Regions from separate parts of the Nocardia sp. NPDC051463 genome, predicted to be linked through region 2. Evidence: riboswitches for the same ligand, from Rfam matches in the RefSeq annotation. Region 2 holds a riboswitch; the other holds the start of a gene.

Region 1 (15,840 bases), on a different contig from region 2:
AACGGCCACGCGGTCGGTATCGGGCTCGCGCTGGCTCTACAGTGCGATCTGCGGTACATGGCGCGGGATGCGGTCTACGGGCTCAACCAGGTGCGCCGCGGCGTGCTCGCCGATGGCTACGCGCACTGGACGCTGCCGCGGCTGGTCGGTATGGCCAATGCCGCGGACATCATGCTGACCGGCCGGACCTTCGATGGCGACGAGGCCAAGGCGATGGGCCTCGCCAACGGCTGCCTGCCCGCGGGCGAGGTGGTGCCGACCGCGCTGGCGATCGCGCACGATATCGCGAACGGGTCGGCGCCGCTGCCGGTCGCGTTGTCCAAGCGACTGTTGTGGGAGGGGCTCGGAATGAGCCCGACCGTGGTCGGCAAACTCGAGGGCGACCTGAACGAGCGCGTCGCCAAGAGTATCGATGGCGGCGAGGCGATGGCGGCCTTCCGCGATCGCAGACAACCCCACTGGACCGGCAGCATCAGCGAGGAGTGGCCCGCGTGGGACCACACGGGCACATCCGAGCGCCCGAGCCTCGATTGATGTCTACGCGTTGCCGCCGATCATGATCATCAGGACGAGCACGGCCCAGCAGACCATCAGGATCGTGCCGATGATGCCCAGGACGTACCCGACCATCACCTGAACACGGCCGCCGAAGGCGCCGCCGGATTCCTCGATCTGGTCGAGGGCGCGTTTGCCGAGAGCCCAGGCCACCGGCCCGAGCAGACCACAGCAGATCAGACTGGCCGCGCCCAGGAACAACACAGCCGTCGCATTCGGATGTTCGACCGGCTGGCCGATGGGCTGGTTGGGTATCACCACCGTCCGAATTCTACGGGGCGAGAGCCACTTTGCCGCTCAATGGCGTGCCCGAGTTTGTCGGACTGTGTCGAGTCGTCGCTCAGGCGCGGCGCTGGCGGGCGATCTCGGAGAGCACCACACCCGCCGCGACCGAGGCGTTCAGCGATTCCACCGGGCCCGCCATCGGGATGCCGAGGATCGAGTCACAGGTCTCGCGGACCAGCCGCGACAAGCCCTTACCTTCCGAACCGACCACGATGACGGTCGGCTCGCGGCCGTCGAAGTTGTCGAGGGTGGTGTCGCCACCCGCGTCGAGGCCGACGATCTGGCAGCCCTGGGCGGCCCAATCCTTCAGTGTGCGAGTCAGGTTCGTGGCCCGGGCGACCGGGAGCCTGGCCGCGGCGCCCGCACTGGTGCGCCAGGCCACCGCCGAGACACTCGCACTGCGGCGCTGCGGGATCAGCACGCCCTGCCCGCCGAACGCCGCCACCGAGCGGATCACGGCGCCCAGGTTGCGCGGGTCGGAAATATTGTCCAGCGCCACCAGGAGGGCGGGCTCGGCCGATTCCCGTACCTTGGCGATCAGATCGTCCGGATGCGCATACCGGTACGGCGGCACCTGCAACCCGACGCCTTGATGCAAACCGTTGGCGCTCAGTCGATCCAGATCGGTGCGCGGTACCTCGAGGATGGAGATGCCCGCGTCGGCGGCGATCTTCACGCTCTCGGTCAGCCGCTCATCGTTCTCGGTGCCGACCGCGACGTACAACGCCGTCGCGGGCACACCGGCACGCAGGCATTCGACGACCGGATTACGGCCGAGCACCATCTCCGGCGCGTCGTCGCTCTTGCGTCCTGCCGCGCGACCTGCCGCACCGCGTGGACCCGGACGCCCCTTCGCCTCGGCCTTCGCCTTGGCGGCGGCCCGCTTGGCCGCGGGATGCTTGGTGCGCTCGACGGCGGGCGGCGTCGCACCGCGCCCCTCGAGGCCGCGGCGGCGTTGCCCACCAGAGCCGACGACCGCGCCTTTTTTGGTGCCGCCCTTACGAATTGCGCCTCGACGCTGTGAGTTGCCTGCCATCAGTTCGCCTTTCCACTCTGCACCGCGCCAGGCGATGATGTTGTAGCGGCCAGCGACCATTCCGGACCGTCAGGGGTGTCTGTCACTTCGATGCCCGCGGCATGCAACCGGTCGCGCGCGGCATCGGCGCTCGCCCAATCCTTGTCGGCGCGCGCCTGCTGGCGGCGCTCGAGCTCCGCACGCACCAGCACCTCGAGCGCATCGAGTGCTACCGAGTTGTCCTCGGGGGTGTACCAATGCGGATCGAGCGGATCGACGCCGAGGATGCCGAGCATGGCGCGCAGTTGGCCGGCCATATCCCGGGCGGTGTCGATCGAGCCGACCTCCAGCGCCTTGTTGCCCTCGTGGACCACCGAGTGGATCTCGGCCAGCGCCTTCGGTACGGCGAGGTCGTCATCAATGGCGGCGGCGAAGGCGTCGGTCCACTTCCCAACCGGGATGTCACCCGCCCGCTCCACGACCCGATGTATGAAGGCCTCGATGCGCTGATAGGACTGCGCGGCGTCGTGCAGCGCCTTGTCCGAGTACTCCAACATCGAGCGGTAGTGCGCGCTGCCGAGATAGAACCGAAGTTCTACGGCCCGAACCTGTTTGAGCACATTCGGCACGGAAAGCACATTGCCGAGCGACTTGGACATCTTCTCGCCGCCCATGGTCACCCAGCCGTTGTGCAGCCAGTAGCGCGCGAAGCCGTCACCGGCGGCCTTGGACTGGGCGATCTCGTTCTCGTGGTGCGGGAACACCAGATCCATACCGCCGCAATGGATATCGAACTCGGGGCCGAGATAGAACTCGGCCATCGCGGAGCATTCCAGGTGCCAGCCGGGGCGGCCGGGACCCCACGGCGACGGCCAAGACGGCTCGCCCGGCTTGGCGGCCTTCCACAAGGTGAAGTCGCGGGCGTCGCGCTTGCCGTGGCCCAGGCTCTCGCCTTGGTGCACATCGTCGATCCGGTGACCCGACAGCTTGCCGTAATCCGGATAGCTGAGCACGTCGAAGTAGACGTTGCCCTCCGAGGCGTAGGCGTGCCCGCGCTCGATCAGGCGCTGCATCAGATCGACCATCTGCGTGATGTGGCCGGTGGCCCGCGGCTCCGCCGACGGCGGCAGCACACCGAGCAGGCAGTACGCACGATCGAAGGCCCGCTCATAGGTCGAGGCCCATTCCCACCACGGCCGGTCGGCCTGGGCGGCTTTGGTCAGGATCTTGTCCTCGATGTCGGTGACATTCCGGATGAACCAGACGTCGTAGTCGTGTGCGAGCAGCCAGCGCCGCAGCACATCGAACGCGACTCCGCTGCGCACATGACCGATGTGCGGTTCACCCTGAACGGTGGCGCCACAGAGATACACCGAAGCACGGCCGGGGACCAAGGGCGCGAAATCGCGCACGGTCCGCGTGTCGGTGTCAAAGAGGCGCAGAGTCACGACCGTCGATACTAGCTGGTGTACCTGCGGGTTCACGGCCCGGCTCGGGGTGTGACCGGCCGGATGCTATACCCGCGTCTCCAGCAACGCGGTAGCCACTGCCGCGACACCCTCGCCGCGACCCGTGAGACCCAGTCCGTCCGTGGTTGTTCCGGAGACCGAGACCGGTGCGTCGAGCAGTTCGCCGAGCACCTGTTGCGCCTCGGCGCGGCGCGGACCGATCTTGGGTCGATTGCCGATGACCTGCACCGCCGCATTGACAATGCCGAAGCCCGCTTCGTCCAACAACCTGCGCACTTCCTCGAGCATCGCCGCGCCGGAAACGCCCTCCCACTCGGGCCTTCCGGTGCCGAACACCGCACCCACGTCGCCGAGTCCGGCCGCCGAGAGCAGCGCGTCACACAACGCGTGGGCCGCGACATCGCCGTCGGAGTGACCCGCGCAGCCGTCGTCGCCGTCGAAGAGCAATCCGGCCATCCAGCAGGGCCGGCCCGGCTCGACGGGGTGCACATCACTGCCGATGCCGACCCGCATGCTCACGAGGTCCTCGCGTCCATGCGGTCGAGCACCGCCTGCGCCAGCAGGAGATCGAGCGGAGTGGTGATCTTGAAAGCCAATGGGTCTCCGGGAATCGTGCGCACCTGGGTGCCGAGTAGCTCGACGAGCCCGGCGTCGTCGGTGGCCTGGACATCGGTCGCATAGGCAGCGCGCAACAGATCGGCAGCGAAGCCCTGCGGGGTCTGGATGGCGCGTAGGCCCGCTCGATCGGGCGTGCCTGTCACTGCGCCGTGCGAATCGACGGATTTGATGGTGTCGACAACCGGCAGCGCGGGGACCACCGCACGGTGGCCCGCGCGCAACTCGGTGGCGACCCGCACGATCAGCTCGGGCGGCGTCAGGGCTCGGGCGGCGTCGTGTACGAGGAAGTAGGAGGCGTCCGGCGCTGCGTCGATACCGGCGCGCACCGAGTCGGTGCGCTCGGCGCCGCCGACGACCACCTGCACCGAGTCCGTGGCAGGCAGTAGGGCGACGGCGCTCTCCACGAAATCGGCGGGGACCATGACCACGACTCGGTCGACCGCCCCGGAGGCGATCAGGCCGTCTACGGCCAGTCGGACCATAGGTGTGCCGCCGACTGCGACGAACGCTTTGGGCGTGTTTTCACCCAAACGAACGCCACGGCCGGCGGCAGGTACCAACGCAACGACGCAACCGCCGTTGTGTACAACATTCACGGTCAGGAAGCCGCTGCGAGAACCTCATCGAGCAGCGTCTCGGCCTTGCCGTCATCGGTGCCCTCGGCAAGCGCGAGTTCACCGACAAGGATCTGACGGGCCTTGGCAAGCATGCGCTTCTCGCCCGCGGACAGACCGCGGTCCTGCTCACGACGCCACAGGTCGCGAACGACCTCGGCAACCTTGTTCACATCGCCGGAGGCGAGCTTCTCCAGGTTGGCCTTGTAGCGACGAGACCAGTTAGTCGGTTCTTCGGTGTGCGGCGCCCGCAGCACCTGGAAGACTCGATCGAGACCCTCCTGGCCAACTACGTCACGCACGCCGACGTACTCGGCGTTCTCTGCGGGAACGCGCACAGTCAGGTCACCTTGGGCGACCTTCAGGACCAGATACTCTTTTTGCTCACCCTTGATGGTGCGAGTCTCGATTGCTTCGATCAGCGCCGCTCCGTGGTGGGGGTAAACGACGGTGTCTCCGACCTTAAAAATCATGTGTCCCGTGCCCCTTTCGATGTTCACAGTTTAACATGCGACTCGGTAACGGCGCGATCAACTGTGCAGGTCAGGGCCACAACGAGCGTATCGCAGGGGTTGACAGAACCCACCTGGTGTGCATTACGTTGTGCCAGAACGAGTTAACGACCGGTGCGATTACCACATCGGCCGATTGGCGCGAACAGCAGCACCACGGCAACCCGTCGACATTCGACCGAACTGTTATCAACCACCCGCGAGTCGCGAGCCCCCGCGCCCGCCCGGTTGAGCCAACTACTACGCTCCCTAGTTACTACTCTCCCTAGCGGAGTGTGCCCGGTCGACATGGAGGGACAACCCGTGACTGCCCTGAAAGCTGTGACCGCCTCGAAGGGGGCGCGACGTCGCATGGTGACGGTTGCCGCACTCGCCGCCGGAGCGGCGCTCGCACTGTCCGGCTGCGGTGCAGGCCAGATCTCACAGACCGCGGCGCAGGTCGCGGCTGTGAACGGCAACCACGCCGACATCAACAAGATCTCGCTGCGCAACGTGCACATCGTCTACCCCGGCGAGGGCTACAACAATGCGCAGGGCGGCAAGGCGCTCATCGCGCTGTCGGTCATCAACAACAGCGAGTCGGTTCCGGACGAGCTCACCAGCATCACCACCGACCTCGGCCCCGTGAAGATCACCGGGCCCGCGGGTGACGCGAAGTTCGAGATCGCGCCGCAGCAGACCGTTGTCGCCGGAGCGTCCACCGAGCACGGTGCGGCCAAGCCCGATGCCCATGACGCGACGCCGACGACCGGGCACGGTGCGCCCGCCACCGGCGACAAGCCGTCCCAGGACCCGGCCGCCAAGCCTGCGACCATCGAGATCAGCGGCCTGACCAGGGACATCACCCCCGGTCTCACCTACGCCGTCAAGTTCAATTTCAAGCAGGGCGGCACCATTCAGGTCCAGGTGCCCGTCGATGCGGGCACCGGAACCGAGCGGCACGAGTCCGACAAGTCCGGCGCCGCCGAGCCCGCCAAGGGCGGCCACTGAGCTGGTTGTGACCCGCCGTCGCGCGGAGTGAACACGGCTGTCGCGCATGGCGCGGCAGCCGTGTTCTTTTCTGTCCAGCCCGGTTGTCGGACGTGGTACGTAAGGTGCGCCTGTGGCAAAGACCAAGTCGATCTTCCAGTGCTCGGCCTGCAGGCACGAAGTCGCCAAGTGGGTGGGTAAATGCCCGGAGTGCGGCGCATGGGGCACGGTGAACGAGGTAGCCGGGTCGGCGGGCGGTCCGAACGCACCCGCAGGGCGACGGGCGATGCTGCCCAGCACTGCGGCGGCGCCGATCTCGCAGATCGATTCGAAGGTGACACAGGCCAGGCCGACCGGCGTCTCGGAGCTCGATCGGGTGCTCGGCGGCGGCATCGTTCCGGGATCGGTCGTGCTGCTGTCCGGCGAGCCGGGGGTCGGCAAGTCGACACTGCTGCTCGAGGTCGCCCATCGCTGGGCCGATCAGCGCGACGAGAAATCGCTGTACGTCACCGCGGAGGAGTCGGCCGGTCAGGTCCGGCTACGCGCCGACCGGACCGGCGCGGTGCACGAGCGGGTCTATCTCGCGGCGGAGTCGGATCTTTCGGTGGTGCTCGGGCATGTCGAGCAGGTGCGTCCTTCGCTGCTCGTCGTCGACTCGGTGCAGACCATGCTCGCGCCCGAGGTGGACGGAACCATCGGCGGCGTCACCCAGGTGCGCGCGGTGGCCGCGGCGCTGACCTCGCTGGCCAAGGCGAGCGGGATCGCGGTGCTGCTCGTCGGGCACGTCACCAAGGATGGCAACATCGCGGGGCCGCGCACCCTGGAACACCTGGTGGATGTCGTGCTGCAGTTCGAGGGCGACAAAAACTCCACGCTGCGCATGGTGCGCGGCATCAAGAACCGCTTCGGCGGCGCCGACGAAGTCGGCTGCTTCGAACTGCACGACGACGGCATCGCCTGCGTCAGCGACCCGTCCGGGCTGTTTCTGCACCATCGCACCGATTCGGTACCCGGCACCGCGGTCACCGTTGCGATGGACGGCAAACGGCCGCTGGTAGCGGAGGTCCAGGGGCTCACGGTGAATACCGAGATTCCGCAGCCACGCCGAGCGGTCAGCGGACTCGACTACAACCGGGTGGCGATGGTCCTTGCCGTCCTGCAGAGCCGCGGCCGGGTCTTCCTCGGCAAACACGACGTCTATGCCGCGACGGTCGGCGGCATGCGACTGCTGGAGCCCGCCGCGGACCTGGCCATCGCGCTGGCCATCGCCAGCGCCGAATCCGACATCGCGCTGCCACCCGGCTGGGTGATCCTCGGCGAGGTCGGCCTGGCAGGCGAGGTGCGCAAGGTGACCGGAATCGCGCGCAGACTGGCCGAAGCCGAACGACTCGGCTTCACCACCGCTCTGGTGCCACCCGGATTGGAGAGATCCAAGAGCGGCATGAAAGTCCACGAAGTCACCGACCTGAAATCGGCTATCCGCCTCGCCAGCCTCCGCAAACCCCGCAAGGCCCCCGCGGAGAAGGCAGCGGATTTCTGACCCGTGCATCCACCACGCTGGCGGCATCGCTACCGATACCCCCACTGGTTACCGGACCAACTCCGAGCAGAACGAACTCGCGAGCCCAGGAGCGCAAGGCCCGGTCATGCCGAATGCGCCCAAGGCACATCCACCGAAGTCACAAATCTCCGCTGCCAACACGCCCACTCGGCATGATGATGTCTTCCGAGCGCAGCGAGACCGAGCATTAGAGTTCGCGGCCCGTCTCGCTTCCGAGCCGTCGAAGCGCACGCGCCGAAGGCGCAAGTCTCGACGGCTCGGAAGCGAGACCAAGGGGGCCGCGAACACGCAGCGCCGAAGGCGCTGCCAAAAAACACAGCTCAAGCGATGTTGAAAGGCTCTACCGAGCTACGTACCGAACCGAGTTGCGCGACAACCGCATACGCGCCCGCAGGCACCGGCACACGGTCGCCCGCACAGTTGGGCTGCGACGTCGAACCGGACCAGGTGACAGTGAAGGCCGCCTGTTCGCCGCGGTTCAGAGTCCGCACGTCGGGTTGACCATCCGGGTAGCAGTCGGTGCTCGACCACAGCCTGCGCTGGCCGTCGAGGGTGAGCACGGAAACCTGCTGGAGTCCCGAGCCGACATCGCGTGAGCACGGCGCCGTCGAGATATTCGTGATCACGATGCCGAACACCGGAGTCTCACCGGTTTTGTAGGTGGGCTGCTCCACCGTCACCCGCACGGCGAGCGACTGATCCGGGCACTGACCCTGCGCCACCGGGTTACTACTCGGCGTCGCGGCCGCCGTGCCGGAAGGCTTCGGTGCGCTCGATTCCGCGCTTGTCGACGGCTTGGCCGACGAGCCTTCGGCAGCCTTGGTCACCGACGACGAGCTCGCCGCCGCCTTGGTGCTGCCGGGGGCATCACCGCCACGCGCGAACATCACCACCAGCCAGATCACCAGCGCGAGCGCCACGACCAGGACTCCGATGGCGAGAACGCGGCGACGCCAATAGATCTCCGGAGGCAGCGGTCCATTCGGTTCCAGCACGCCTCAACGGTAAGGGCACGATCGGGCGCAGCGACTCAGGGCTCCGGCGTGTCGGTGCGGAAAAGGCGAACGTGGCGACCGAATTCTGCCCCACACGCTGGGGAAACGCTCCGGGGATCGATTCAGACGAGCTCGCCGATGTTCCCGACGACACGCTGCAGCTCCACCCGGCCGTCGGCCAGCTTGTAGGTGACGCAGGCGATCGCGCACTCGCCGGTGGCCACCCGCTGCGAAATGATCATCGAGCGCTGCATGAGCAGCCTGCTGGTTTCCACCACGTGCCTGGCCTCCATCTCGTCGACGGTGGACAGGCCCTCCCTGCGACCGATCAGAATCGACGGCGTGACCCGCTCGACCACACTGCGAATGAACCCGCCCGGCACCTCACCGCCGTCCAGCGCGTCGATGGTGGCCTTCACCGCGCCACAGCTGTCGTGTCCGAGCACCACGATGAGCGGCACGTTCAGCACCTGCACGCCGTACTCGATCGAACCGAGCACCGAACTGTCGACCACGTGGCCTGCGGTACGCACGACGAACATGTCGCCGAGGCCCTGGTCGAAGATCAGCTCGGCCGCGACGCGAGAGTCTCCACAACCGAACAGAATTGCGGACGGGTGCTGGCCACTGACGAGCTTGGCTCGGTCCACGGCGCCCTGGCTAGGATGCAGCAGATTGCCGTTGACGAAGCGCTCGTTGCCCTCGCGGAGGGATTTCCAGGCACTGACCGGGTTGGAATCAGGCATACCGACCATTGTGCACATCAAATTGGTTACCAGCGAGTTCGCATCGTTACGGGTTGGCAAATATCGACTGGCCGAAACACACGAGGAACGGTGAGGGCGGTGCCGAAGAGCGGCGCAGCGCACAAGGGCGCGGGCGCACCCAGCACGAGCAAATCGGTGCACAAGAGCATCGACGCTGAGGTGTTGCTGGACTGGTATGAGCACACCGCGCGGGATCTACCGTGGCGCAAGGCCGAGGTAACGGCGTGGCAGATTCTGATGAGCGAGATCATGCTGCAGCAGACGCCGGTGGTGCGAGTCGAGCCGATCTGGCGTGCCTGGGTAGCCCGCTGGCCGGTGCCCTCGGCGATGGCGGCCTCGTCGCAGGCCGAAGTGCTGCGCGCATGGGGCAAGCTCGGATATCCGCGCCGCGCACTGCGGCTGCACGAATGCGCGCGAGTGCTTGCCGAGCAATACGACGACGAGGTGCCCACCGACGTCGATCTACTTCTCGGACTGCCCGGGATCGGTGCGTACACCGCGCGTGCGGTGGCCTGCTTCGCCTACGGTCAGCGAGTACCGGTGGTGGACACCAATGTTCGCCGGGTCGTGGCCCGTGCGGTGCACGGCCGCGCGGAAGCGGGCAACCCGTCCTCGCGCGATCTACCCGAGACCGAGGCGCTGCTGCCGCGGCAGATCGATCGGGCTGCGGTATTTTCCGCGGCACTGATGGAACTCGGTGCGACGGTGTGCACCGCACGAACCCCGGACTGCGAACGCTGCCCGCTGCCGCGGTGCGCGTGGGTGGCCGCGGGCAGGCCGGCGTCAGAGGTGGTTCGGCGCACCCAGAAGTACGAGGGCACCGACCGGCAGGCGCGGGGCAGGCTGCTCGATGTGCTGCGTGACGCCACCGGGCCGGTGGAACGGGTGCGCCTCGACCTGGCCTGGACTCGCGACCCGGGCCAACGCGACCGCGCCCTGGATTCGCTGCTCGTCGACGGACTGATCGAGCAGACCGCCGAGGGCCTGTTCGCGCTCGCGGGCGAGGGCGGGCAACCGGTCGCTTGACCGCTACGCGCCGAGTACCCGGCGCAGGAATACCTCGACCTCGGCGCGGTACCGCTCGGGCTGGTCAGCGTGCACGAGGTGGCCGGAGTTCGGGATCTTCACATACACGGCGTCGGGGTGGACGGCGGCCATCTGCCGCATCTGCCCCGCCGGCGTAATGGTGAATTCGCCCTCGATCAGCAAAGCGGGCACCGTGATCGCCTTCCACTGCGCCCAGAAATCGCGGGTCCCCCACTCTTCGGAAATATCACGGAAGGTCGCGACCGAACCGTGCAGCCGATAGCCGTCCGCCCCGCGCTCGAACGAATTCAGGAAATACCGCCCAGCGACCGGACCGAAAAAGTCCAGCACCGCGTCCTCGTCCGGAAACGGCGGCCACGCCTCGATCATCGCCGCCCAATCCTGGGCCGTCCGTCCGGTGAAATCCGGTGCAATATCCTCGACAACCAGCGCACGGACCCGATCGGGATAGTGCGAAGCAAAGACCCACCCGTGCAGCCCGCCCATCGAATGCCCGATCACAACCATGGGCTCCGAGATCTGTGCAGTCGCCGCCGCCAAGTCTTCGATGAACGCCTCGGTAGTGAGTTCGGCGGGCGCCGGTCGACCGTGTCCGGCAGCATCGAACGTATAGACATGCCCGAACCCCCGCAGCCACTCCAGCTGACCACCCCAGGTGCGCGCACTGCCCATCAACCCGTGCAACAGCAGGATCGGTACCCCTGCCCCACCTTCGTCATGCAACACTCTGCTGATTGTGCAGCGCGTGTGCCCTCGTGTGTTCACGACCCCCTGATGGCTTGCGCGTGCTGACCGATCGATCGGCAAAACGTATTGTCGAACCCATGCCAGTTGTGAAGATCAACGCAATCGAGGTTCCTGAAGGCGCAGGCCCCGAGTTGGAAAAGCGGTTCGCTCACCGCGCGCATGCGGTCGAGGGCTCGCCGGGATTCCTCGGCTTCCAATTGTTGCGCCCCGTCGCCGGCGAGAATCGCTACTTCGTTGTCACGCAGTGGGATTCGGAGGAATCCTTCACAGCGTGGCGGGACGGGCCTGCGCGTGAGGCACATGCGGGCGAGCGGCAGAAGCCGGTTTCCACAGGTGCGTCGCTGTTGGAATTCGAGGTTGTGCTCGACGTCGCCGCGAAACCCGCTTCCTGAGGCGAGACCGGCGCACCCGGCCGGGGGACTCGCCCACCGTTGCGTCGGTAACCCGGCGGCCGTATTGACGTCGGGTGCTCGCAGGTGTCACAGTTCGAGGAGATAAACGCGATGGTGACGCGGTAATTCCGGTGCAAATCCGGAGCGGTCGCGCCACTGTGTTCCATGCATCGAGGGGTCTTTTCGAACCCTGGTGCCGGAAAGCCAGACGCCGGCACCATCGCACCGACCACTCGACGGGACGCGCATCCCTAGGAGGATTCGAATGGCCATCGCGCATTCACCGAGCCGGGCAACCGATTCACTCGCAACACTGCTCATCGCAGTGGGCGTCGTTCTTCTCGCACTTCTCACGCTGTACCTGGTCGGCTTCGATCAGGGAGCCATCTCGCGTAGCGGGATGTTCATGCACGAGCTGATGCACGATGGACGTCACCTACTCGGTGTCCCATGCCACTGAGTTCGTCTATAACGCCGACTGTGTCGGCTGCCGTCCCACTGCTCGGTTCGCTGAAAACCCTGCTGCTGCGTGGCCTGCTGGCCGGCCTCATCGCCGGCCTGCTGGCCGGTACGGTGGGCTACTTCGTCGGCGAGCCCAAGGTGGACGCCGCGATTGCCATCGAAGAGGCCAATTCCGCTGCGGAAGCGGCGCATGCCGAGTCGACCGCAGGACATTCGCACGGTGACGAGGACGAACCGTTGGTGAGCCGGACCGGGCAGAAAGTGGGTCAGTTCCTCGCGCTCGGCCTCGCAGGGATGGCGTTCGGCGCCCTCTTTGCCGCGGCAGCGCATTTCGCGCGTCGCTACACCACACTGTCGGGCCCCAAGCTCGCGATCGGCCTCGCCGTCGGCGGTTGGGCGGCGATCGTGGCCGTGCCGTTCTTCAAGTACCCCGCGAACCCACCCGCGGTGGGTGATCCGGAAACGATCAACGATCGCACTTGGCTGTGGGTGGCGGCGGTGCTGCTCGGCCTCGCGGCCGTCGGTATGGGCGTGTTCGTCTACAAAGCCCTTGCGGGACAGCTCGAGACGTTCCGGCTCATTGCCGGTGTCGGGGCCTTCGCACTGATCGCGGCGGTCGGCTACATCCTGCTGCCGGGCGTGAACGAGGTGAAGGCCGATTTCCCGGCGACCCTGCTGTGGCAGTTCCGGGCGGCCTCGCTGACCGAGTCGGCCACGTTGTGGGCGTGCCTCGGCTTGGGCTTCGCGGCACTCACCGAATTCGCCACGCGCCCTAGCACTCCGGTACGAGAGCAGATCGCTACCGCGGGCTGATCCGCGCTTCGGAAGGTCGCAGGCAGTGTTGGTCTCATGACCGGCACTGCCTTTTCCACGTGGCCAGCACCTTTGCGCGCCGAGCATCGTGTGCGCCCGCCACGCGCTGTTTCGGTGGCATTCACCGGCCTCGTCGCCGCACTGCTCTGCGGCGTCGGTGAGGCCCTCACCTATGTCGCGGTACAGCTCGACAGCCCGAACGCCGATGTGGGTTCCCTCACTACCGGCCTGGCTGTGCGCGGCGGCATCTACCTGGCGGTTCTCGCCGTCGCCATCCGGATGGCGCACGGCGCCCGCTGGGCCCGCATCGTCCTGACCATCGGCATCGGGATAGTCGGACTGGCCTCGCTGATCATCGAGCCCGCGGCCGCCACGTTGTCCGCCAAAGCAATCGGCGACCTCTTCGACAATCTCAGCCCGTCGGCGGTGATCAGCGGAATACTCCGGACCGGACATATTCTCGCCGTCCTGGTCGCGATCCCGGCGATGTACCACCCCACCGCCCGCCGCTACTTTCGCGCGGGCCGGTCATCCTGAGAAACCACTCGGTTCCTCGCACCTGCCGACGGTTGTCGGCAGGTGCGAGGAACCGGACACCCTGCTTACGCGAGCGCGGCGTCCAGCGTGATGTTGTCAACGCCCGCCAGTGCCTTGCTGACCGGGCAGCCCGCCTTCGCGGCGGCGGCCGCCGCGGCGAAACCGTCGGCATCGAGGCCCTCGACCCTGCCGCGGACGGTCAGCTTGATGCCGCTGATGCGGAATCCGCCGTCCGGGTCAGGGCCGAGGGTGACGTCGGCGGTGACGTCCAGGCTCTCCGGGGTGCCGCCCGCATTGGCGATCTGCGCCGAGAGGGCCATCGCGAAGCATGAGGAGTGTGCCGCCGCGATCAGTTCCTCCGGGCTGGTGGTGCCGTCGGCATCGTCGGCGGCACGCTTGGGAAACGACACGTCGTACTTGCCAACGCCAGAGCTGGCCAGCTCGACCTGTCCCGAACCCTCCTGCAGCGAGCCGGTCCAAGCGGTGCGCGCGGTACGTGTGGGCATCACGGTCCTTTCGATGTTGTTACGTGAAACACACCGAACCTACGCCGGTCCCACCTCCCCGCGTCTTCAGGGCTCATCCGCCTCCCCACGAACGCAGGCCAGATTCAGGTGCCACGAGGATGGCATTGGCGCCCGGTGGGTTACCAGTGCGCTCCCTGAGGGCGAACCGAGCCCACCGGGTCCCCCCTTGGCTTTGAACATCAGCAGCGCCATTTGACCCGGATCACCGCCACCGGATGACCAGTCGTCCTCGACATTCCCTACGAAGGCGAGTCCTCGCTGCTCGGGACTGCCGTGAATCCGGTTTCGCCGATCGTGATTACGCATTGCTGGTCGAGCCGGTCCCTATCGTGGAGGGCCTCCACTAGATGAGTGGACATCAGTGTCATCCACCATTCCCATGGCGTTTCCGGCGCGGCTCCACGTTCGGACTCGTCCGCGATGCGCTTGTAGTAGTCGATGATCGCTTTGTCGGCGAAGCGGATCGCGACCGGAGGTTCGAGGGTTACGCCGCGGCGCTTGGCGATCTCCAGCTGCCCCCGGTTATTCCACGGGCCGTAGCCTTCGGGCAGGTCACGCCACGGCGCGCCGGTCCGCAGTTTCCACCGGATCGCGTTGATCACCTGCGGCCACGACCCGATACCGCCAGCATGGGCTCGATCCGAGCCAATGCCCGGTCCGTCAACTCGCCACGCCCAACCACCGTATGCCGCTAACACCAACTGACACAATGAATTACAGGACAGAACCTAGTCCGGGTTGGTGACGCGGGCCAGGACGATGCCCCCGAGGATCAGCGATAGCGAGAGGAGCCTGCCCGCGCTGAGTGGGTCCTTGTTGACCATGACGCCGAGGCCGATCGCGCCAACCGCACCGATGCCGGTGAAGATCGCGTAGGCGGTGCCGACCGGGAGAGTCTGCATGGCTCGCGACAGTAGATAGACCGCTACGGCCCCCAGGACGAAGCAGATGACCGTGGGGACCAGGCGAGTGAAGTTCTCGGTGGGTTTGATGCTCTGCGACCAGATGATTTCCACCACGCCGGCCACGCCGAGGACGATCCAGTTCATCAGTATTCCTTGGCGAGGTCGCGGGCGGTGTCGATGGCGGCACTGTAGGACGCGTCGTGCTCGGCGCGCCGTGTCGCCATGAGTGGGTCCTGACGGGAATTGGCCAGTTCGGCGTTGACGAAGACGGTGTCGGACACCGCGAAGTGGCCTGCGAAGAAGTCGCGCAGAAAGCGCTCCTGGTAGTCGAATGCGGCCTTGGGAGCGCCTGGCGAGTAGGCACCGCCGCGCGCCGTTGTGACGACAAATCGCCTGTGCTCCAATGACATTCGAGGAAACGTCACCTGATCGAGCCACGCCTTGAGCGAGGCGGGGATCGAGTAGTTGTACATCGGGGTACCGATCAGGATCACATCGGCGGCCAGCAGCTCTGCGAGCAATGGGGCGACAATCGCCCAGGCTTCGGCCTGAGCCGGGGTGCGGACCAGCTCCGGGAGCCGATCCAGGTCGGTACTGCCGAGGGCGAGCACCGCGTCGCACAACTCCGTCCATGCCTCGCCGATGAACGGCACCGGATTCGCCGCCAGATCTCGGTACAGGTAGTCACCTTCGGGGTTCTCGGCGCGCCAGGCGTCAGCGAAGGCGGCGCTCACTTCGCGGCTGATCGATTGACGGCGGGCGCTCGCGTCGAGGTGCAGCAGTGTGCTCATTGTCAGGCCTCCCAATTATCTGGACATATTGTCCACTTCTTGTTGGGAACGACATTAACGCTAAGTGGACATCTTGTCCACTTGATTCGGAGTCGACTACAGTCGAAGCCATGGACCCCCGATCCGACCTGCTCGCCGGCATTTCGTCGAGTGCGACACCGCCGGAGGCGAGCACTCCCCCGCACGCCGAACGCACCGACGCGGCACGCAATCGTGCCAAGGTCCTCGCCGCCGCCGCCGAACTGTTCGCCACCCGCGA
Region 2 (15,840 bases):
AGGGCATCAACGTGATGACAACCAGGATCGAGCCCACGTAGAACACGAGGATTCGCCATCCGACGCTGCGCATGCTTCGGCGCACCGCGATGACCGGATCCCTGGCCTCACCCGCGGCAATCGTCACGAGCTCGGTTCCGAAGTAGGAGAAGAAGACTGTCAGCGCGGCGGGCAGCAGCGGGCCGAACCCATGGGGGAAGAGTCCGCCGTGGTCGACCCAATTGGCGGCACCGGGGGAGTCCACGTGTGGAAGTAAGCCGCCGATGGCCGCGACGCCGATGGACATGAATCCGACGATCGCGGCGACCTTGATCATGGCGAACCAGAACTCGAATCGGGCGAACGAGGTGACCGCCGCCAGATTCACCCACGTCAGGACGGCCATGAACCCCAGCGCCCATAGCCAGGTCGGAACTGCGGGAATGAGATGACTTGCGATCGCGGCCCCGGCTATCGCCTCGAATGCGACGGTGACACACCAGTGATAGGCGTACAACCACCCCACCGCGAGCCCTGCCCATGAACCGAGTTCCCGCGTTGCGTATGTCGAGAACGATCCGGATTCTGGACTGGCCGTCGCCAGTTCGGCGAGCATCCGCATTACCAGGATGACGACCAGACCGGTGCCCAGATACACGAACACGATGCCCGGCCCCGCCGACGAGATCGCCTTGCCGCTACCCACGAACAATCCGGCGCCGATGACACCGCCGATTCCGATCATGGTGAGCTGCCGGGTATTGATTGTGTGCTCGAGCTGCTCAGATGCACGTGCCATAGCTGTCACAGGGGCCTTCTTTCGACATGTGTCGTCATCTGGTGAGCACACTTTCGCTTCGGTGGAGCATCGGAGTGTTGCGGTGGTCGCGCAGTCCGATGGCCCAGATGACCGGAGTGGACACCCCCAGAACTGCCCCGGCGACAAGGAAGGCAGGGCGGGGATCGTTGTCGGCGAGCCGCGTGAGCAGCCCCGCGACGGCGGCCCCCATCGGAGTCGTCGCCAGCACAACCCATCGCACCGCGCCGGTGACCCGGCCGAGGAGCTCCCGTGGCACTATGCGCTGCCGCAGCGTCCGGACCACAATGCTGGCGAGCACATCGGCCCAGACCAACACGGCGTTGCTCACAGTGAGCCACCAGATATTGGCCGCCACACTTGCCGAGGCCAACGCGATACCGGTCAGCAAGGTCGCCGTCGCGCACAACGGAACCGGACGGAACCTGGCGATGACGGCGGGTGCGGTGGCCGCGCCGAGGACCCCACCGAGACCACCGCCCGCGGCTGCCGAACCGACCAGCCACGTCGACGCGCCGAGGTAGTCACGCGCGAAGAACACCAGGAGCGTGGCGGCCCCCAAACAGAGGTTCGAGATGACGGCCAACGCCGCAAGCCAGACCAGGACCGAGGAGGTGGCGAGGTAGCGCAGACCCTCGCGGAACTCGGCCCCGAGCTGACGCCAAGGAGCGGCGTCGTCGGTTTCGCGCTCGGGGGTCGCGCGCCGGGAGGTCGTCCACAGCGTCGCCAGCGACACCACGAACGTGGCGGCGTTCACCAGCAGCGCGGATCCCAATCCGACGCTGACAGCGAGCAGCCCGACCATCATCGGTCCGAGCAGGATCGACGATTGACTCGCGGTTTCGAGAAAAGAGTTGGCGCGTAAGAGTTCTCGATCTCGATAGCGGTCGCGTACCGCGACCGATAGTGCGGTCTCGAAGAACACTCCGGCAACGCCCGATGCCAATGCGAGGGCGAGGATGACGCCGACCGAGGCGGTCGCGCTGACCGACAGTCCGAACAGCGTGGCGAAGATCGCCACCCGCACCACGTCGGCGGCTATCAGAACATGCCAGGGGTTGGTGCGGTCGATCAACGGGCCTGCGGGCAGTCCCGCTACCAGGTAGCCGACCGCGCGCGGCACCGAGGCAAGTGCCGCCGCCGCTGGATTGTGCGTCAGGTCCAGCACCAGCAGCGGGATCGCCAGAATGGCCAGACCATCGCCGAGTAGTGAGACTGCCTGTCCCGCAAGGAATAGTCGGCTGTCGCCGACCCGGATCACAGCGACCATGTGTGGCCGACCAACTGCTCCAGCCTGCAACCGAACGAGGTCTTCTCCTGCCACTGCAGCGTGCCGTAGTTGATGCTGGTCAGCCCGCGCCGTAGCGCGGCCTCGACCTCGCCGTAGAACACCAGCAGGAAGTAGGCGCCGCGCGCCTCGGGCAATTGCCCGGACCAGAGCCCACGCAACATGTCACCGTGCCGCAGCCCCAGGGTGAAACCGATGATCTGGTCGCCACGACGAAGAGTGGTCAGTGCGCGATCCTCGGGCGGGTAGTTGCGGACGATTCGGTCGATAGTCGCTAGCTGGGCGTCCTGGTCGTCAGCCGAATGGTGGTATCTGCGCAGCAAGCTCATGCGTAGCTCCAGGACTTCCTCGCGAACCTCGCTCAGGTCCTGCTCACCGAGCGTCATTCCGGTCTCGTCCACCCACCGCAGCAACCGACGCAATCCGGCGCGCCGACTTCTGCCCAGCCGCATCAGGTATTCGTCCATACTGTCGAAAGTCACTGGCATGACGCAGGTCGGAAACAACTGAACTGGCCGCGCACCGAACTCTTCCAGGGCGCGTCGCAGGATTTTCTCCCGCTCGGGAACGTAGAGAAACGACACCGATCGAGCACCCTGCTGCCTTGCCCAGGCGTCTGTGGCTCGCAAGGTCGCCGCCAGTAGGGCTGGGTCGGTCGCTCCGGGCCCGGCAGGGATACAGGTGTATCCGGGTAGCACCGCCAACACGGCTGGATACAGCGACTCGACGCCGGGGGTCTTGGACAGGAGAATCGGGCGCTGGTCCAGCGAGGGGATATCGCCGCGCAGTATCGCCGCGATGTCATAACGCGGCTCCGCTGGAGGGGTTCTCGCGAACCGGAGGTGCAGCCCGATCTGTGCCCGGCCACCCGCATGGGCGATCAGCCACCGCGGCTCGCCGGGCAGCAATGGAGCCATGGTCTCCAGCCATCGCGACGACACCTCGAAATCCGCGGTCGAAGCCGCGAGCGAGTCCCATTCCGGAGGCCGGGTGTCGGAGGTTGTCAGCGTCACCTGCATTGCTCACCACGAATTCTGATGGGTTGGCAGGATCGGACACTGTGTCGCCATGCCGTCATCTAACGTGCCGCTATTTGGTGACACTTTATCAAGCGGGCCGTCGTGTCGCGGCGGAATTGGTGATTTGCCTTCGGGATTCGCTGCGCATTGCTGATCGGCGAGCCGGCGATGATGCCGCCGATCGGCGGGGCTGCCGGGGCTGCTCCGGCTCTATGTCGCAAACCCGGAATCGGGTATCGCGTCGGGGCAGTCATATGTCGCACCGTCAGCGCCGCGGCTGAGCAATTGCTCACAGGTCGATGCCGGAGTCGGTTTCCTCTGTGGTTGAGCCAGTGCGTTCCCTCGCCGGCGCGCTGACGGGTGGGGCAAGCGCTGTCGGGCGATATCGGCCTCGGCCGCAAAGGCGAGGTCGTGCTTACGCAGCTCCAGTGGTAACTTGAACGCCGTTCAAGCCAGCTCCGGGGAGGCCGGGGCAGTCGCACGACCGCGAGGATTCCTGTGGCAATGACCCCCGACGAGATCGCCGCCATCGATGCCGAGCATGTTTGGCATCCCTATGGTGGTTTCCCTGCGACGACCGAGTTGCTCGTGGTTGCGGGTGCGTCCGGGACCCGGCTGACCCTGTCCGACGGGCGTGAACTCGTCGACGGCATGAGCTCCTGGTGGGCCGCGATCCACGGCTACCGGCACCCGGTGCTGGATGCGGCACTGGTTGCCCAGTCGCAACGGATGAGTCATGTGATGTTCGGTGGACTCACTCACGAGCCCGCGGCTCGGCTGTCCGAACTGCTCGTCGAGCACACCCCCGACGGCCTGGACAAGGTGTTCCTGTGCGACTCGGGATCGGTGTCCATCGAGGTCGCGGTGAAGATGTGCCTGCAGTACTGGCGCGCGCTCGGGCTGCCCGCCAAGCGGCGGCTGCTCACCTGGCGCGGCGGCTATCACGGTGACACGTTCACGCCGATGGGTGTGTGCGACCCGGACGGCGGCATGCACTCGCTGTGGACCGACGTGCTGGTCGAGCACGTCTTCGTGCCGGCGCCACCCCGCGACTACGAACCCGGCTATGTGGCCGAACTCGACCGTGCGCTGGCCGCGCACGCCGACGAGCTCGCGGCGGTCATCGTCGAGCCGGTGGTCCAGGGTGCGGGGGGCATGCGCTGGCACGACCCGCGCTATCTCGCCGACCTGCGCCGCCTGTGCGACGAACACGGCGTGCTGCTGATCTTCGACGAGATCGCTACCGGATTCGGCCGCACCGGAGCGCTTTTCGCCGCCGACCACGCGGGCGTGAGTCCCGATGTGCTCTGCGTCGGCAAGGCGCTGACGGGTGGCTACCTCACCTTGGCCGCGGCGTTGTGTACCGCGCGGATCGCGGAAACCCTCAGCGCGGCACACGGCGGTCTGATGCACGGGCCGACCTTCATGGGCAACCCGCTGGCGTGCGCCATCGCCGTGGCGTCGATGGAGCTGCTGCTGCAGCGCGACTGGCGCGGTGAGGTCGCTCGGATCGAATCGGAGCTGAGCGCCGGTCTCGCCCCGGTTCGTGACCTGCGCGGGGTTGTCGAAGTCAGGGTGCTCGGCGCGATCGGCGTCATCGAGCTCGACGGCCCGGTCGACATGCGCACGGCAACCGCGGCCGCGGTGGCCGCGGGCGTCTGGCTGCGTCCCTTCCGCAACCTCATCTACACGATGCCGCCGTTCATCAGTACCTCGGAGGATGTCGCCGCGATCACGGCGGGCATGCGGGCTGCGGTCGAAGCGCAGTCGGCATAGCCAGAATTGCTCACCGACCGACCGGCTGGTCGCGGGTGGCGGGCGATGGGTCCACTGGGCAACCTGAACGGTGTTCAAGTATGCTTCGGAGCTGTGACTACCGATCCGTTGAGCTGGTTGGACGAACACGCGGCAGAGCGGGTGACCGCGGGATTGCGGCGCGAGCTGCGGGCGCGGGCGCCGCAGTCGCCGTCGATCGATCTCGCCTCCAACGACTATCTCGGCCTGGTGCGGCATCCCGAGGTGGTCGCGGGTGCGATCGATGCCGTGCGGCAATGGGGGACCGGATCGACCGGGTCCCGGCTGGTCACCGGCACTACGGCCGCACATGAACAGCTCGAGGCCGAGCTCGCCGAATTCGTCGGCGCCGAAGCTGGTTTGGTGTTCGCTTCCGGGTACGCCGCCAATCTGGGCGCGGTGACCGCGCTGGCCGGACGCGGCGCGCTCGTCGTCTCCGACGCGGGCAGTCACGCCTCACTGGTGGACGCCTGCCGACTGTCGCGGGCGCGGGTGGAGATCGCCGCCCATCGCGATGTCGACGCCGTCGACCGATTGTTGGCCGGCCGCACCGAGGAACGCGCGCTCGTGCTGACCGATTCGGTGTTCAGCGCGGACGGTGACCTGGCTCCGCTGGCCGAACTGCATCGGGTGACCCGCGCCAACGGCGCGGTGCTGATCGTGGACGAGGCGCATGGTCTCGGCGTGCGCGGCACCGGTGGGCGCGGGCTGGTGCACGAGGTCGGCCTGGCCGGGGAACCGGACCTGATCGTCACCGCGACCCTCTCGAAAGCTTTTGCCGCCCAAGGTGGTGCCGTGCTGGCCAGTGCGCGAATCCGCGCACACCTGATCGACGCCGCACGCACCTTCATCTTCGACACCGGCCTCGCACCTGCCGCTGTCGGTGCGGCCCGTGCGGCTCTGCGCTTGCTGCGCCGCGAACCCGAGATGGCCGCCCGCGTGCTCCAGCGGGCCGCCGACATCGCCCGTATCGCTGATGTGCCGACACCGGATTCGGCGGTGGTCTCGGTTGTGCTCGGCGCGGCGCAGGTCGCCTACGATGCCGCACGAGCCTGCCGGTCCCGTGGCCTCGACGTCGGTTGCTTCCGGCCGCCGTCGGTCCCGGAGGGCACTTCCCGGCTACGCCTGACCGCCCGCGCCGATCTCACCCCCGCAGAGCTCGACACCATCGCCGGCGTCCTCACCGAGGTGTTGGCCGAAGCTCGTGGATTGAGCGTGGTGCCCGCATGAGCGGACAGTCCATCGTCGCAGCTTCGGTCGGCATATGTTCCGGCACAGTCGCGCCCGAGTCTTCGCGGGCCCGCGTAGTCAGCGTGGTGTGGCCATGAGTCCGCTGTTGATCACCGGAACCTCCACCGAGGTCGGCAAGACCGTGGTGACAGCGGCCGTCGCGGCGGCGGCCCGCGCGGCCGGCCGATCGGTCGCGGTGTGCAAGCCCGCCCAAAGCGGTGTCGCTCCGGGTGAGCCCGGCGATCTCGCCGAGGTCGAGCGACTGACGGGTGTCACCCGAACTCTCGAACTCGCCCGCTACCCGGATCCGTTGGCGCCCGACACCGCGGCCCGCCGCTGCGGCCGACCGCTGCTGACCCTGGCCGAAACCGTCTCTGCGGTAGACGGTCTCGCCGACGCGGACCTCACCTTGGTCGAAGGCGCGGGCGGACTGCTCGTCCGCATGGGCGAATTCACGCTGCTCGATCTCGCGCAGAAACTCGACGCACCGGTTCTCGTGGTCGTCGCCGCTGGGCTCGGCACTCTCAATCACAGCGAATTGACCACCCGCGCACTGCAATCGGCGGGCGTGCGCTGTGCGGGACTGGTGATCGGCTCCTGGCCCGCCGCCCCCGACCTGGCCGCCGAATGCAACCGTACCGATCTGTCGGAGGTCACCGGCGTCGACGTGGTCGGCGCCATCCCCGCGGGGGCGGGGGCATGGGGACGCGACCGCTTTATTGCCGCCGCCCCGGGGTGGTTCACGCGCACCTGGTGAAGGCCGAACCGGTTCGGCCGATCGACTGTGACCGTCGGTCACCCTGCGCTGGGCAGCGCTACCGAGCCGCCCCTGCGCGTACTGGGCTCGTGCGGCCGAGGTAGGCGAGCAGTTGTTCGCCTGGTCTGGTGGTGTAGATGGGGACCGGTGGCCCGAACAGCGGATCTCGACCGGTGATCGGGACGAGCTGCGGCGCGATGGTGAGTAGATCGGCTGCGAGCTCGTCCGGTATGTGTGCCGACGGCGTGTGCACCACGGCGATATCCCAAGCGTGCACGGTCAATTCGAGGGCGCCTGCCGCGCCGAGGATTTCGGCGGGCAACGGGGTACCGGAAACCAGCACGAGGTCAGCGCGGTAGTGGGTCAGGTCGCTGAGCAGGCCGGTGGCGGCGGCCTGAACATGGGCGACAGCGGTGGCATCGGGATGCCGAACGGCGGGAGTGGTGCAAACCTGGCCACCCGCAACTCCTTCGCGCAGGGCGGTGATCGATTCGTCGACGTGCGCGAGCAGCATGCGCAGGTCCCAGCCGCGGCAGGGGGTCGGTCCGGTGAGGTCGGAGCCGAGGCCCCGCAGGGCGCACAGGAGATACAGCACCGATCGGTCGAACAGGTCACAGCTCATGACAGTGACTTCGGCAGGTCGAAGCCTTCGAAGAGTCCGCTGTCGTGGAAGGAAACGATGCGCTCGATCCCCGTCGGGGTTGCGGTGAGCACATGGATCGAGTGGGCCTCCCCGCGCAGGTAGAACCCGAAGGCGGGCTGCCCATTGGCGGCGGTGCGGACCATCCGCACATCGCCCGCGCGGGCCGGGCACCGGGTGGCGATCAGTCGCACGATGCGGAGGTTGCCGCGGAACCATTCGCGGATCGGCGGCATCTCCATCACCGCATCGGTTTTCAACAGCTCGGTGAGCGCCACCATGTCGGCGTTCTCGAACGCGACCGCGTACCGGTCGAGCACCGCACGCACGGCCGGATCGTCGGGCTCGGTGCAATCGGCCGATGCCGGGGGCGTCTGCCGGAGGGTGGTATGCGCGCGCTGCAGCGTGCTGTTGACCGCGGTGACACTCACCTCCAGCAGTTCCGCCACCTCGGATGCTTTCCAGCGCAGTACATCCCGCAGGATCAGTACCGCGCGCTGGCGTGGCGGCAGATACTGCCACACGGCGATCAACGCCAGCCGCATTCCTTCGCGCGCAGCGACGATCGCGGCCGGATCCGACGACTCGGGCTCGATACGGACATCCGGCATCGGCTGGAGCCACGGGATCTCGCTCGACAGCAACGGCACGGTCTCCGGGTCATCCGACGGCCCCGACAGCCCGGAGGGCAGCACGCGCCTACTGCTGTGCTGCAGCGCGTTGAGGCAGGCGTTGGTCGCGATCCGATACAGCCATGTCCGCATCGACGCCCGCCCCTCGAATTCGCGGTAGCCGCGCCAAGCCCGCAGCATCGTCTCCTGCACCAGATCCTCGGCGTCGTCCACCGAGCCGACCATGCGATAGCAGTGCGCGAGCAATTCCCTCCGGTATTGCGCCGTCTGTGCGGCGAACTCGTCGATGTCGACCATCGGTGCCCCTTTTGTCGGCCCATTCGTGTCGGACCCCGGCCGCGGCATGGAAGTCCTCTAACATGCAGACCGTTCCCGGGCTCCGAACTCATCGGTGCCGGAAACTCCGGCACCACGACCGATGAGGTCCGCCGTCACGCCGGTCGGGGTCCGCTCGATGACAACGAACTCGGCCGGCGTATCTCCCTCGGCGAACTCGCCGTGTTGGCAGAAGCTGATACAGGTCCTGACCGGCGCACACCCGACCAGTTCGGTGCGTGCGGCCTGCGCCGGGCACACCCCTCGCCGTGTGCGGCGCGGCGGCGCGAAACCGTCTCCGACTACCGCACCGTGTCGTCGGCGCGCGGCTCGATGGTGGAGGCAGGGGTCAGGTTCCAGCGTTCCAGCTGTTTACGGATTTGTTCGGCGGCGTCGATGTTGAGGGGGCCGCTGGTCCACATGGCGTAGGGGAGGTTCAGGAAGCGGCCTTCGGTGACGGCGCGGAGTTGGTTGATGCCGGGCTTGGCGCGCAGCAGCTCGACCTTTTCGGCCAAGGATTGCTTCGGGTAGTCGACGAACATGATGGCGTCGGGGTCGGCCGCGGCGAGGCGCTCCCAGGACACGCTCGTCCAGGTGTCGGTGACATCGTCGAGGATGTTGCGGGCGCCCGCTGCCTCCAGGATCGCCTGGGGCGCACCGAATTTGCCGCTGGAGAAGATGGTGTCGCCAGCGCTGTCGAATAGGAAGATATTCGGCTTGCGTTCCGGTTGCGCGGCGGTCGACAGTGCGGCGAGCCTGCGGTCGAGGTCGGCGGTGACTTCCGTGGCGCGTTCGGGGTGGCCGGTGATGGCGCCGAGGTTGGTCAGGTCGGTGCGCAGCGCGTTCCACGGCTCGGTGATGCCACGCGCGCGTTCGCCGTCGTGCCTGCGGCAGCTTTCGGTGAGTACATAGGCGGCGACCCCGTCCTTGCGCAGCGAGTCCGGGGTGAGGTTCTTGGTTTCGTCGTAGCCGTAACTCCAGCCGGCGATCATGACGTCAGGACGCTGCGCAAGCACCGTTTCCCGCGCGGGGTACTCGGGGGCAACCGATTTCAGACTGTCGACCGCGGGACCGTAGTGCTTGCGCAAGGTATCTGCGTCGCGCTGCAGGCTCGATACCGCCGCGACCCGGTCGTGGGCGCCGAGCGCGAGCACCATGGAGATCAGGTTTCCGTCATTGACGAAGAGGCGCTGCGCAGGCGCGGGAAATCGTACGTCCGCATCGCAATTGCGCAGCGACAGCGCACCGGTGGCCTCGGTCTGGTTGCTACAGGCTGCCATCGCCACGGCCAGCGCGGTCGCGGCCAGCGCTCGGGACAGACTCTTCATGAATGTGCCTCTCGCGGGGTGATCAACAGATGGGATTCGCCGGTGTCGGGATGTGGGATCCGGATCGCGTGGAGGCCGAATACGTCGTCGACGACCTCCGGCCGCAAAGCGGTCTCCGGTGGTTCGAGTGGATGCGCGCGGCCTTTGTGCAGCACCAGAATTCGGTCGCAGTACCGGTCGGCAAGTGACAGATCGTGCAGCGCCATGACGATGGTGCGGTCGAGCGTGCGAGCCAGTGCGAGCAGGTCGAGCTGATGGGTGATGTCGAGGTGGTTGGTCGGTTCGTCCAGCAGCAGCAACGGCGTGTCCTGCACCAGCGCCCTGGCCAGCAGCACCCGCTGCCGCTCCCCGCCCGAAAGCCGGTGTACGGGCCGTTGCGCGAACCCCGCCAGGTCAACGGTTGCCAACGCTGCTTCGACAGCGTGCTGCTCCTGCGCCGACCCCGCGCCCCACGGCGGTAGGTAGGGCGTGCGCCCTAGTAAAACCACCTCGCCCGCCCGCAGATCCGCGGGCGGGCGCTCATCTTGTGCGACCAGAGCGACTGCCCTGGCCCGCTGCCGTGGCGAAAGACCGTGCAGCAGCCGACCGTCCACAACGACCTGCCCACGCTTCGGTCGGTCGAGGCCGGCAAGGACATGCAGCAAGGTCGTCTTGCCGCCGCCGTTCGGGCCGACGATGCCGATCGTCTCACCGGCTCGAATGCTGAAGGTGGCGTCGGCGACGATCACTCGTCGCCCGGCGGCGCAGGTCACGCCGCGGGCCTCGAGCGCCACACCGACTTCGGGTGCCGTCGCCACCGACCCACCACCAGACCGGTCGGGTCCCACATCGATGTGGTCGTGGTGTCGGCTCGCGCCGCCGGATCTGCCGCGGTTTTCCTCGGCGTCGCCGTGTGCCGCCGAGGAGCTCGGTGTTCCTGGCGCGGCCCACGCGACATCCTCCAGTGCCTCTGACTCGTTGCGGCGTTTCATGCTTCACCGAACCGATAGCGGCGGCGGCCCAACAGGATGAGGAAAGCGGGCGCGCCGAGGAGGCCGGTCAGCACGCCGACCGGGATTTCCGTCGGTCGCACCAGGACTCGGGTGGCGGCGTCGGCGATCACGAGAAACAATGCGCCGCATAGCGCGCAGGTGGGCAGCAGGGTGCGGTGGCGGGGGCCGGCCAAGAGCCGCGCGGCATGCGGGATGACCAGGCCTACGAAACCTATTCCGCCGGACACCGCGACGAGCACCCCGACCAGGATGGCCAGCAGGACGAACAAGGCGACGCGCACCGCTTTGACGGGAACGCCGACCGATGCGGCGGTGTCGCTTCCCAGGGTGAGTGCGTCGAGCCAGCCGCTGCCGGCCAGCAGGGCCAGGCCGCAGCAGGCCACCGCACCCGAGGGCAATGCGATCTTTGTCCAGTCGGCTCCCGCCAGGCTGCCGAGCAGCCAGAACAGGACCGATTGCGCCGCAGCGGGATCCGAGCTTCGGAAGACCAGGTAGCTGCCGAGCGCTGCGAAGGCCGAGCCGAGGACGGTGCCGGTCAGCACCAGCCGCAGCGGTGTCAGTCCGCCCTGGGCGACCGCGATCAAGAACACCAGCGCCGCGGCGACGAAGGCACCGGCCAGCGCCCCGCCCGACAACGCCCACACTCCCGCGCTCGCGAACAACCCGGAGGTGATGACGGCTGCCGCGCCGACCCCCGCACCGGAGGACACACCGAGCAGATAGGGGTCGGCCAGCGGATTGCGTACCAGCGTCTGCATCGCCGCACCCGCCACGGCCAGGCCCGCGCCGACCACGGCGGCCAGCAATGTGCGCGGCACACGCAACTGCCAGATGATCGTGTCGAGGCCGAGGTCGGCAGGTGTGCGCCCGGCAACACGGTCGCGCAGGACCTCCAGCACCGACGACAGCGGTAGAGTCTCGGCGCCGAACCCGGTCGCGACCAGCATCGCGAGGATCAGCAGTGCCCCGAGTACGGGAAGGGCGATCGATGTTCGCGCACGGATCATCGACGGTGCTCCACAGGCAAATCGCGGCCTCTCCAGCGTGTGTCCAGGAGGGGGAGGTCTGACTTTCGCCGTGACGGCGATCACAGTGGCGCGACCGTTCCGGTATTGCACCGGATTCCCGCACCCGCCTGGGATAACGGCTCGGACTCTACCGGTCGGTCAGGTTTTCGGGCGCGGCAGGTGTTCCGCGTTCGCTGGCAGGCCCGCCGCAGCCGTGCCTACAGTGAAGAGATGTCGCCGTTGGAGGAACGGCACCCGTCCACCGTCACGGACTGGGACGACGAGCGACGCAAAGCCCGCCTGCGGGATACCGGCCTCGGGCACGGGTGGAAGTCGTTGCGCCGCACCCGGCTGGCGCTGTTGCGGGTCGCCGCAGTGCTGCTCGCGGGACTCGTGCTGTTGGCTCAGTACTGGGTGCACGACGTCGCGCCGGAGCAGGCCAGGCTGGCGCGCACCGAGCCTGCGATCCTGCCGGTCGCGCCCCCGGCCGACGCCGAGAACTGGGACACCGTTGTGGTCGACATGGTGGGCCTCGGCGGCCTCAATGCCGGCAATACCGCCGCGGCGCTGCCCGCGCTGAGCCGAATGGGCGTGGTGTGGGCCATCAAATACGACAACAGCGGCATCGACACCCGGGTGATCGCCGAGTTGATCATCCGCGCTGCGCAGATGTCGGGACTGAAGAACATCGTGCTGGTCGGGCACAGCATGGGCGGGGTGATCGCGCTGGAGGTCGCCAGGCACATCCACACCGACAGCGACCGCCGTCTGGTGTCGGTGATCCTCGATTGCACGCCGATGGACCTGAATGCGGTGCGCCCGGAAAGCCGTGGCCGGGGCGAGGACATGCTGCGCTGGATGGCGTGGCTGCCCGGCGCGCGGGAGAGTCGCGGGCTGCGCCTGACCGTGGAGACCTATGCGCGTCGCGACCGCTTCGTCGACCGTGGTGGCGCGGGGATGCCGGGCATCAGGGTCGCCAAACTGGGCGGGGTGGTGTCGGATGTGCTGCGCGAGAAGATCTTTTCCCGCGATGCCGCGAGCAACGGCCTCATCGAATCGCAATTCCTGGCGATCGTGGCAGGTGGCGCGCTCAACGATCTGCGCGCACTGTCGCGCCCCGCGGACGGTAAACCGCGCCCGGCCATCGTCTTCATCCGTCCGCGCAATCCCGACAACGACCGGGTGGTCGACGTCGAATACTCCCACCAGGTGCTGATCGAGCGCTCCGGCGGCGTCGAGGGCACCCTGCTGGTGGTGATGGCGCGAAACACCGGCCACGCCAACCCGATGCAGCGCCCCCGTGAGTACAACACGGTGATCGAGCAGCAGATTCTGCCGTTCGTGCAGCGTTTTCAGCAGCAGGTCCGTGCGGCGGCCAGTGCGGCCGGACCGCGCTGACGGTGCCGGGGCAGGGCTCGAATCAGCCTGAAAGTAACCGTATCCGCGCTGGATTCGTCTTGCTTCAATGCCAGCATGCACCAACCACGCACGTTCTTCACCGGCCTCCGTGGCCGCACAATCGCCGCGGTGCTCCTCGCGGCGACCGCTGCGACGCTCGGTCTGGCCGGCTGTGCGAACAGTGACAAGCCGTCGGTCACCACCGTCGCCGACCTCCCGCTGCCGACTGAGATTCCCGCGGGCACCACACTCGTTGTCGCCGACCAGCAGGAGCGGCTGCAGTCGGTGCTGCGGTTGTCCGGCGAACTGGACAAGCTGCCGTTCAAGGTCGAATTCGCCAACTTCATCGGCGGGCCGGCGATTCTCGAGGCCTTCCGTGGCGGCGCCGCCGACGTCGCAGGAGTGGGCGATGTCCCGCCGATCCATGCACTGGCGGCCGGGCAGGACGTGCCGATCGTCGCGTCGTACCAGACCAGCGCGAGCGCACTGAAGCTCGCGGTGGCGCCCGGCAAGACCGCAACCACGTTGGCCGATCTGAAGGGCAAGAAGATCGCCTACGCCGAAGGCACCGCCCAGCAGGCTGCGGTGTTGCGCGCATTGGCGAAGGCCGGTCTCGAAACCGATGATGTGCAACTGATTCGGCTGCAACTGGCCGAGTTCCTCGACGCGGTGCGTACCGGGCAGGTCGACATCGCACCGCTGATCGAGCCGAATGTCACTCGGCTGCTGCGCACACCGGGTACCTCACTGATCCCGGACTCCGAGACCGCCGGTATCTACGGCGGATTGGCCTATTTGTACGCGCGCCGTGCCGTCGTGCAGGACCCGGCGAAGGCCGCTGCCACCCGCGCTTTGGTCGGCGCCTATGTGCGGGCGCACCAGTGGGCCAATACCCATCAGGACGAGTGGGCGCGTCGGTATTACGTCGACATCCAGAAGGTCAGCGCCGACGACGCCCGACGCATCGTCGAATCGCTCGGTACTTACACCTTCCCGCACCTGGACCAAGCACTCGTCGACCGGCAGCAAGCCACCATCGATGTCATCGACGGTGCGGGTGAGCTACCGAAGAAGGTACGCGCCGCGAGCGGTTTCGACCTGCGCTTCGATGCTCCCGTCACCCAGGCCGTCACCGAGAGCGGCGCCGCGTTCGAACCGAAGGCACGGTAATGGCCACCGTGGATGCGGGTGTGCTCGGGCGGTTCGGCCGTGCCCGCCCGGTCCCGGCCCAGGTGCTCGCCCGGCGCACACCGAGTCGGCCCAGGCTCGGACCCGGTCGACCGATCCCGTTCGGCATCGCCGTCGGACCGCTGCTGCTGGTCGCCGCCTGGGTGATCGGAGCCGCCTCCGGCGCGCTGGATCCGGAGACATTGCCCGCGCCGTGGACGGTCGCCGAGACCGCGGGTGACCTGATTTCCGATGGCAGGCTGCAGTCGAACCTGCTCACCTCCGTCGAGCGTGCCGGCGTCGGTCTCGGTCTCGGTGTCGTCATCGGGGTGGTGCTCGCGTTGGTCGCGGGGCTGAGCCGGATCGGTGAAGCTTTGGTGGACGGGCCGATTCAGATCAAGCGGGCGATCCCGACGTTGGCGCTGATCCCGCTGTTCATCGTGTGGTTCGGCATCGGCGAGGAGATGAAACAGCTCGTCATCACCACCAGTGTGGCGATTCCGATCTACCTCAACACTCATGCGCAACTGCGCAGCGTCGACTCCAGGTACGTGGAACTCGCGGCGACGGTAGGGCTTTCGCGTTGGGGATTCGTCCGACGGATCGCGCTGCCCGGGTCGCTGCCCGGGTTCTTCACCGGCCTGCGGCTCGCGGTCACCATCTCCTGGCTCGCGCTCGTGGTGGTGGAGCAGGTCAATGCCACCAGTGGCATCGGCTATCTGATGACGCAGGCCCGCACCTACGGCCAGATCGACGTGATCGTTGTCGGACTGGTGATATACGGCCTGCTCGGTTTGTTCGGCGATATCACCGTGCGCGCGGTGGAACGGAGGGCACTGTCATGGCGGCAGACACTGGCCGACTGAATGTGGTGCGCACCCGCGACCTGTATCGCGGGTTCGGTGACCGGGCTGTCTTGCGCGGCATCGACCTCGATATCGCGCGCGGCGAATTCGTCGCCTTGCTCGGCCGCAGCGGTTCGGGCAAGAGCACCCTGCTGCGGGCGCTGGCCGAATTGGACTACGACGTGCCAGGATCCGGCGAGCTGACGGTGCCGACTGAACGCGCCGTGGTATTCCAGGACTCACGGCTGCTGCCATGGATCCGGTTGCTGGACAATGTGACTCTCGGTCTCTCCGGTGCCGGAGTCACCGATCGCGGGCGCACCGCGCTGGCCGAGGTCGGCCTCGCCGGTCGGGAAAGGGCGTGGCCCAAGGAGCTTTCCGGCGGTGAGCAGCAGCGGGTCGCGCTGGCGCGCTCGCTGGTCAGGCAGCCGGAACTGCTGCTGGCCGACGAACCGTTCGGTGCGCTCGACGCGCTCACCCGCATCAAAATGCACGCACTGCTGCAGGACCTGTGCGCCGAGCACAAGCCTGCGGTGTTGCTGGTTACCCACGATGTCGACGAAGCCGTGCTGCTCGCCGACCGCGTGCTGGTCCTGGACGAGGGCCGGATCGCGCTGGATCAGCACGTCGAC

What was found. A riboswitch is a leader RNA that binds a small molecule or an ion and turns the genes downstream of it on or off. The one in region 2 is predicted to bind cobalamin.
Region 1: another riboswitch for cobalamin. It lies ahead of AB0M74_RS19675 (CbtB-domain containing protein); the one in region 2 lies ahead of AB0M74_RS18540 (iron ABC transporter permease).

The regions. Positions count from the first base shown of each region.
Region 1 covers NZ_JBFBAB010000014.1:72,896-88,735, forward strand. The annotation lists gene AB0M74_RS19605 (enoyl-CoA hydratase-related protein) at 1-534, shown strand, start outside; gene AB0M74_RS19610 (DUF4190 domain-containing protein) at 538-816, opposite strand; gene rlmB (23S rRNA (guanosine(2251)-2'-O)-methyltransferase RlmB) at 896-1,876, opposite strand; gene cysS (cysteine--tRNA ligase) at 1,876-3,303, opposite strand; gene ispF (2-C-methyl-D-erythritol 2,4-cyclodiphosphate synthase) at 3,370-3,837, opposite strand; gene ispD (2-C-methyl-D-erythritol 4-phosphate cytidylyltransferase) at 3,840-4,538, opposite strand; gene carD (RNA polymerase-binding transcription factor CarD) at 4,541-5,029, opposite strand; gene AB0M74_RS19640 (hypothetical protein) at 5,372-6,058, shown strand; gene radA (DNA repair protein RadA) at 6,171-7,577, shown strand; gene AB0M74_RS19650 (hypothetical protein) at 7,919-8,593, opposite strand; gene AB0M74_RS19655 (carbonic anhydrase) at 8,716-9,339, opposite strand; gene AB0M74_RS19660 (A/G-specific adenine glycosylase) at 9,496-10,386, shown strand; gene AB0M74_RS19665 (alpha/beta hydrolase) at 10,390-11,133, opposite strand; gene mhuD (mycobilin-forming heme oxygenase MhuD) at 11,232-11,546, shown strand; cobalamin riboswitch at 11,614-11,781, shown strand; gene AB0M74_RS19675 (CbtB-domain containing protein) at 11,812-12,006, shown strand; gene AB0M74_RS19680 (CbtA family protein) at 11,997-12,821, shown strand; gene AB0M74_RS19685 (hypothetical protein) at 12,858-13,358, shown strand; gene AB0M74_RS19690 (OsmC family peroxiredoxin) at 13,424-13,864, opposite strand; partial or broken gene AB0M74_RS19695 (transposase) at 14,407-14,549, opposite strand; gene AB0M74_RS19700 (multidrug efflux SMR transporter) at 14,614-14,934, opposite strand; gene AB0M74_RS19705 (NAD(P)H-dependent oxidoreductase) at 14,934-15,581, opposite strand; gene AB0M74_RS19710 (helix-turn-helix domain-containing protein) at 15,692-15,840, shown strand, end outside.
Region 2 covers NZ_JBFBAB010000013.1:30,795-46,634, forward strand. The annotation lists gene AB0M74_RS18490 (amino acid permease) at 1-778, opposite strand, end outside; gene AB0M74_RS18495 (MFS transporter) at 813-2,066, opposite strand; gene AB0M74_RS18500 (GNAT family N-acetyltransferase) at 2,054-3,097, opposite strand; gene AB0M74_RS18505 (adenosylmethionine--8-amino-7-oxononanoate transaminase) at 3,608-4,879, shown strand; gene AB0M74_RS18510 (8-amino-7-oxononanoate synthase) at 4,973-6,127, shown strand; gene bioD (dethiobiotin synthase) at 6,222-6,884, shown strand; gene AB0M74_RS18520 (maleylpyruvate isomerase family mycothiol-dependent enzyme) at 6,943-7,506, opposite strand; gene AB0M74_RS18525 (sigma-70 family RNA polymerase sigma factor) at 7,503-8,453, opposite strand; gene AB0M74_RS18530 (ABC transporter substrate-binding protein) at 8,774-9,799, opposite strand; gene AB0M74_RS18535 (ABC transporter ATP-binding protein) at 9,796-10,770, opposite strand; gene AB0M74_RS18540 (iron ABC transporter permease) at 10,767-11,798, opposite strand; cobalamin riboswitch at 11,833-11,966, opposite strand; gene AB0M74_RS18545 (alpha/beta hydrolase) at 12,030-13,196, shown strand; gene AB0M74_RS18550 (ABC transporter substrate-binding protein) at 13,272-14,366, shown strand; gene AB0M74_RS18555 (ABC transporter permease) at 14,366-15,229, shown strand; gene AB0M74_RS18560 (ABC transporter ATP-binding protein) at 15,205-15,840, shown strand, end outside.